DNA from 3 places in the Psychrobacillus sp. FSL K6-4046 genome. Region 2 is predicted to be linked to each of the others. Evidence: predicted binding sites of a transcription regulator. Region 2 holds the regulator's gene; each other region holds the start of a gene.
What was found. The regulator LexA, encoded in region 2, represses DNA repair genes until DNA is damaged. The targets are predictions, from matches to a motif close to CGAACATATGTTCG.
Positions count from the first base shown of each region.

Region 1: the regulator LexA is predicted to act here: its motif matches at 1,534-1,547, upstream of uvrB (excinuclease ABC subunit UvrB).
Region 3: the regulator LexA is predicted to act here: its motif matches at 1,090-1,103, upstream of recA (recombinase RecA).

Region 1 covers NZ_CP152020.1:1,020,851-1,023,132, reverse strand. The annotation lists gene uvrB (excinuclease ABC subunit UvrB) at 1-1,468, opposite strand, end outside; gene MKY09_RS04920 (IDEAL domain-containing protein) at 1,975-2,205, opposite strand.
Region 2 covers NZ_CP152020.1:2,261,363-2,263,644, reverse strand. The annotation lists gene MKY09_RS11200 (hypothetical protein) at 1-274, opposite strand, end outside; gene MKY09_RS11195 (DinB family protein) at 449-898, opposite strand; gene lexA (transcriptional repressor LexA) at 1,151-1,771, opposite strand; gene MKY09_RS11185 (LysM peptidoglycan-binding domain-containing protein) at 1,945-2,256, shown strand; gene MKY09_RS11180 (recombinase family protein) at 2,253-2,282, shown strand, end outside.
Region 3 covers NZ_CP152020.1:2,483,024-2,485,305, forward strand. The annotation lists gene recA (recombinase RecA) at 1-1,010, opposite strand, end outside; gene MKY09_RS12365 (competence/damage-inducible protein A) at 1,183-2,282, opposite strand, start outside.

The DNA.
Region 1 (2,282 bases), 1.2 Mb from region 2:
CTCGAATAATCTCAATTCGCTCTAATGTTTTTATCTCTGAGTGCAGATATTGTACTTTTATACCAATTTCCTTTAAGTAATCCGTTAAATCCTCGGACATTTTCTTTGTTAAGGTTGTTATTAAGACTCGTTCATTCTTAGCAGATCGTTCATATATTTCATTAATTAAATCATCTATTTGTCCTTCAATCGGCTTCACTGTAATAATAGGATCTAATAATCCCGTAGGTCGGATAATCTGCTCGACCATTTCTGGTGTATGCTCTAATTCGTATGGTCCCGGAGTTGCGGATACATAAATAGCCTGGTTCACATGCCCCTCAAATTCCTGGAAAGTGAGCGGACGGTTATCTAATGCAGAAGGTAACCGGAAACCATGATTTACTAGCACAGATTTCCGCGCCTGGTCTCCATTAAACATTCCTCTAACCTGTGGTAATGAAACGTGGCTTTCATCTACTACCAGTAAGAAGTCCTTCGGAAAATAATCTAATAATGTATAAGGGGTTGCCCCCGCTTGTCTTAATGTTAAGTGACGAGAGTAGTTTTCTATCCCTGAACAGAAGCCCATTTCCTCCATCATTTCTAAATCATAATTCGTTCGCTGCTCGAGTCTTTGAGCTTCTAATAATTTATCCTCACTACGAAGAATAGTGAGCTGCTCCTCTAGTTCCTGACGAATATTATTTATGGCTATTTTCATCTTTTCTTCTCGTGTTACGAAGTGGGATGCCGGGAAAATAGCTACATGATCTCGTTCACCCAATATTTCTCCTGTTAACGCATCCACTTCTCGAATCCGATCTATTTCATCACCAAAAAATTCTACCCTTAGACATCTCTCATCACGAGAGGCAGGGAAAATTTCCACTACATCTCCACGAACTCGAAATGTTCCACGAGTAAAATTAATATCGTTTCGTTCATATTGCACATCCACTAGCTTTCTTAATAGCTGGTTTCGATCGATTTCCATGCCAACTCTTAGTGACACAACCATTTCTTTATATTCCTCTGGATTTCCGAGTCCATAAATACAGGAAACAGAAGCGATAATAATGACATCCTTACGTTCGAATAATGAAGAAGTGGCTGAATGTCGCAATTTATCAATTTCTTCATTAATGCTAGAATCTTTTTCTATATACGTATCCGTTTGTGGCACATATGCCTCTGGTTGAAAGTAGTCATAATAGCTGACAAAGTATTCTACTGCATTGTTAGGAAAGAATTCCTTGAACTCACTATATAGCTGCCCTGCAAGTGTCTTGTTATGGGCCATGACAAGGGTTGGCTTATTGATTTGTTGGATTACGTTTGAAATAGTAAAGGTTTTACCAGTACCTGTGGCCCCTAGTAATGTTTGATGCTTTTTGCCCTCATTTACTCCTTTTACTAGCTCTTTTATTGCTTCTATTTGATCCCCTGCTGGCTCATACGGAGATTGTAAATCAAAAATTTGTTCCATATGTATGCCTCCCGTGTTCTTATTAAATTTAGTTTAACATAATCATTTTTCTAACACTATTAAAACGAACATACGTTTTTAAAATAAATTTTCAGAGTAGGTTCAACCTTTGTCATATCAATGACTTAGTAGTAAAAATCTCTTCCTATCTGTTACTACCCTCTTTTACAGAAAAAGCTACATTTTATCTTGCAACAATATAAGAATGTTAGTTTTTTAACATCAAAAGAATAGACTTTTTATCAAAACTAAAAGCAGTTCAAATTTCACTCATTGTAAAATTTGAACTGCTTTATTTTTATATTTTCTTCATAGCCGTTGTTTTTATTAAGTTCGCCGCCTTATCTCCGAACTACTTTTTTGAAAGACATTTACCCAAATTAAATGCAAAAAGTGAGATTGCATATCGCAATCTCACTTTTTGGGGGCATGATTAGATTATCTCAGCCCCATCCTCAACATATATTAACTATTAATTCCTCACGAATTCCCGGCCCATTAGCAACTTAATTTTTCAGATGAAGTAACACGTTCGTGTACTCGTTAAATGCTTCTTTATCCTTGCGATCCAATGCCTCGTCAATTAAACCCATTAGCCGAAAACTTCTCTGCTCCCGGTGGACAACATTTAAAAACATATCAAGATAAATCTCGTTTAACAACTTTTCTGCAGAGCTTTCTTTCCCTGTTTGTCCCATTGCTTTCATAAAATCTGTATATGAATATTGTTTGTCCATTTCAATCACCCCGATGCCTTTTTTATATTATATAAAAGCTTAAGGCTAGTTGCAATCATTTTGAGAAAATTTAGATT
Region 2 (2,282 bases):
AGCCTATTCTTAGAGCATCCCACTGAGCTCCTAAATTAGTAGTCTCCATATAAATTTCCCTAACTTCCGTGACATACGTTTCAACGGCTTCTCGATCTTTAAAATTTTCAGGTACTTTAGTAGATACCATTTCTGCCTCTGTTTTACTAGCTTTAAGTTCTATTGGTCGTTTTTCCTTGTCAGCTATTGGGGGAGTAACCTCTTCATTTGAATTACAGGCAACTAAGTAAATAGTGCACGAAAGTAAAAATAATAATTTTAGTCCTTTCCTCATATTTTCTCTCCTTTTCTTATTTGGGTTGTGACACACATATATGGAAGGTTTTTCTTGAACTATAAAACTTTACCCTTCGTCGCAAAAAGAAAAACCAAAAAAGGAGAAAATTGTATAAAATAAATGAAAAATAGAGTATTTAATATTTTTTAGTAGAAATGTATGTAATAGTTGTTAGAATAATGGTTTTTCAAATTGGTTCAGATGGGCAATCACAGCTAGTTGACCAATATGGTAGGCCTCGTGACCATACACATGCTGAAATACCCAACCAATTGTCGGAACTGATGGAGGGATCCACCCGTCAGAAAATGATGGCACGTCTATAAGCTGGTCAAATTGTAAAACATCCAAAGAGTTAAGAATAAAATCAGTTTCCATTCTGATTTCCTCGTAAGCTGTTAAGATTTCTCGAGGTGGTGAATAAGCATTAACAGTAACTTTAGGTTTCTTTTTAAAAGCTATTTCATTGATCCAGAAATCCTCACTTGTGGCTATATGAAATACTACCCAGGCTACATTATTAGAGTAATTAGGGTGAACTTTCACCCAATTTTCTTCAGACAAATTTTTAAGGTAAGGTATTAAGGTTTTTCGAAAATCGTTACGATAAGGAAATTGCAATTTGAATCTTCCTTTCCACGGTTAGTAGATTATGATTCTCTTTTGTTAAGTTCTTTCATAAAAAGACGAGGGGGAAGTGTAGACTTAAGGTGTAAAAGCAAGATAAGAAATTATTAGTAAAAACAAAACCCCCTCACATATAAATGTGAAGGGGTTTTTCGATGATCTAAACAGAAATGTCCACTTTCTAGTTTAGATATGATATCGGCTCTACGTAATCATACTATGATACGGAAATAAGTCAAGAGATTATTAGTGGATATGTCGGTAAACTCCAACTACTTTTCCTAAAATCGAAACTTGGTTCACAATAATAGGGTCCATAGTCGAGTTTTCTGGTTGTAATCTAAAATATGTTTTTTCTTTAAAGAACCGTTTCACAGTAGCTTCGTCGTCCTCAGTCATTGCAACTACAATATCCCCATTATTAGCAGATTGTTGTTGTTTAACCACAACATAATCTCCATTCAAGATTCCAGCTTCAATCATACTGTCACCCATAATTTCTAACATGAATAGATGGTCGTCCGATGTACCAAACGTTTCAGGTAAAGGAAAAAATTCTTCAACATTTTCAATAGCTGTTATAGGCATACCGGCAGTAACTTTACCAACCAAAGGAACATGCACAACACCCTGTCTTTCCACAGAAACTTCCAAACCGTCCAATATTTCAATAGCGCGTGGTTTTGTAGGATCTCTCCGAATTAACCCTTTACTCTCTAATCTTGCTAAGTGACCATGCACTGTAGAGCTTGAGGCAAGTCCAACAGCCTCGCCAATTTCACGTACGGAAGGTGGATAGCCTTTTTTACGAACCTCTTCTTTTATAAAAGCTAAAATATCTTCCTGTCTTTTCGACGCTTTCTTCAATGAGTTCACCTCTTTTAGTAATAAATTACCTACTATATTAATACTTGTTAATAGTATAACAGTGTCCTATACAATATGCAAACATAGGTTCTAAAATATGTTGACAAAAACAAATGTTCGCATTAGTATTAAAATATAGATACGAACAAACATTCTTATTTGGAGGTTTTAACATGAATTGGGTAAAAAACAATTATTTTTTAGCGTTATTTTTAGGACTTAATCTAATTTTCATAACAACTATGGCTATTACACATACAATCTCGGCAGAAAAAGATTACGAAATTCATATAGAACAAGGAGATTCCCTTTGGGGACTTGCTAGTGAATATGGAGTAAAAGATTCAAAAGAAGACTGGATAAGTAAAGTTATCGAAATGAATAATTTATATGATACCTCTATTAAACCAGGAGATGTTATAGTAATTCCAAAGGTAAGTGAGAACTATCACTTAAATTATGGAACAGAGGTAGCAGGAGAATGAAATCAGTTATTTATTGTCGGGTAAGT
Region 3 (2,282 bases), 220 kb from region 2:
GCTGCAATAACAAGTGCACCAGCAGACATACCTAGAGATTGACGGATTTTTAATGCCACTTCTTCTTTAATAGCAGGGTTTTCTTTCAAGAATTGCTTAGCGTTTTCTCGCCCTTGGCCAATACGTTCTTCATTGTAAGCATACCAAGAACCACTTTTTTGGATAATATCGTATTCAGAACCTATATCAACGATTTCTCCTTCTTGAGAGATTCCTTCTCCGTACATAATATCTACTTCTGCAGTTTTAAATGGTGGAGCAACTTTGTTTTTTACTACTTTAATTTTCGTTTTGTTACCCATAATGTCTGTACCTTGTTTAATAGCTTCAGCACGTCTTACTTCTAAGCGGACAGAGCTGTAGAATTTAAGTGCACGACCACCAGGCGTTACCTCCGGGTTACCAAACATTACTCCAACTTTTTCACGAATTTGGTTAATAAAGATTGCTATAGTGTTAGATTTGTTAATAACTCCTGATAGCTTACGTAATGCTTGAGACATTAAGCGAGCTTGAAGACCAATATGAGAGTCTCCCATTTCTCCTTCTATCTCCGCTTTTGGTACTAATGCTGCAACAGAGTCGATAACAATGATTTCAACCGCACCACTGCGGACTAGAGCTTCTGCGATTTCAAGGGCTTGCTCTCCAGTGTCGGGTTGAGATAATAATAATTCATCTATGTTAACGCCTAGTTTTTGTGCATATACAGGGTCCAACGCATGCTCTGCATCAATAAATGCCGCTTGCCCACCTGTTTTTTGTATTTCTGCAATAGCGTGAAGCGCTACAGTTGTTTTACCTGAGCTCTCTGGGCCATAAATTTCAATAATACGACCTCTTGGATATCCGCCTATTCCAAGTGCTGCATCAAGAGCTAGGGAACCACTTGAAGAGGTAGAGATTTCACGGTCTGTTTTCTCTCCTAATTTCATTACGGACCCTTTACCAAATTGTTTCTCTATTTGTTTTAAAGCCATTTCTAACGCTGCTTTACGATCATTAGCCAAATGTATTTCCTCCTAGAAACTATCATTTTTTTTACTATCTTTAGTATACTCGGTCTTTGAGAAATTTACAAGAAAAAAGCGAACATCTATTCGTTTATTTTTTAACACTATTAGATTTTGATAGGAAAAAACAGCACAAAATGATAATTTGAGCCGTTTTCCTTTGTTAAAATTAAATTTTCGATAATCCTTCTTCTCTTAAAAGTCGAATCAAATAATGAATAGTAAACTTAACTGTTCTTAAACGATTTGTGTTTCTCATACCAGATAGATTCAATTTATAAGAAATTGGGGCAACGTCTCCATACGCTATTCCAATCCACACCGTTCCTGCCGGTTGATCTCCGTGTCCATCTGGCCCAGCTGCTCCAGTAATACCTACACCTATCGTTGTTTCAAACTTTTCTTTGACTCGACTAGCCATTTCTTCTGCAACCTGACTAGAAACGACACTATGTTCATCAATCGTTTCTCTCTTAACACTAAGCTGATTGATTTTCACTTCTTCTGTATAGGTGATAATGCCACCTACAAGTGCTACGCCCATTCCTGGGACTGCCGCTAACTCCGATTGAAAAAGTCCAGCAGTCATACTTTCTGCAGCAGAAATTGTTAGCTCATTGTCAATTAGAATATCTCTAAGCTTGGAGGCTAACGATTCGTTATTATAGCCATATACATATTTGCCCACGCGGTTTAAGATTTCAGCTTGTAGCTTTTCAATCCTTTTCCAAGCTTCTTCCTCCGTATCTGCTTTCGCAGTAAGTCGTAAGGTTACCTCGCCGTCAGAAGCTAGCGGCGCAAGGGTCGGATTTGTTTGATTGTCCAATAAATCCTGGACCTCATTCTCCAACTCTGCTTCGCCAATACCATAAAAGCGAATGACATGGGACATAATTACATTTTCTTTGTAAAGCAGTTTAGGTAACAGCGGCTTAGCCTCAAATTGGAACATCGGCTCTAATTCTTTTGGAGGGCCAGGCAATAACATATATGTATGTTTCTCTGTGGAAAGCAGCATCCCCGGAGCCATCCCATGCTTGTTTTCAAGGACAGTACAGCCGTCTAAAACTAATGCTTGTTTTTTATTGTTCTCCGTCATTACTTTTCCAGCTCTTTTAAAGAAATCCTCAATATAAATGATTGCATGATCATCTAATACAAGATTTTTGTTAAGGTGTTTAGAAATTGTTTCTTTTGTAAGATCGTCTTTAGTAGGTCCTAAACCTCCTGAAAAAATAATGAGGTCAGCTCGATTTTCTGCGATTTTTA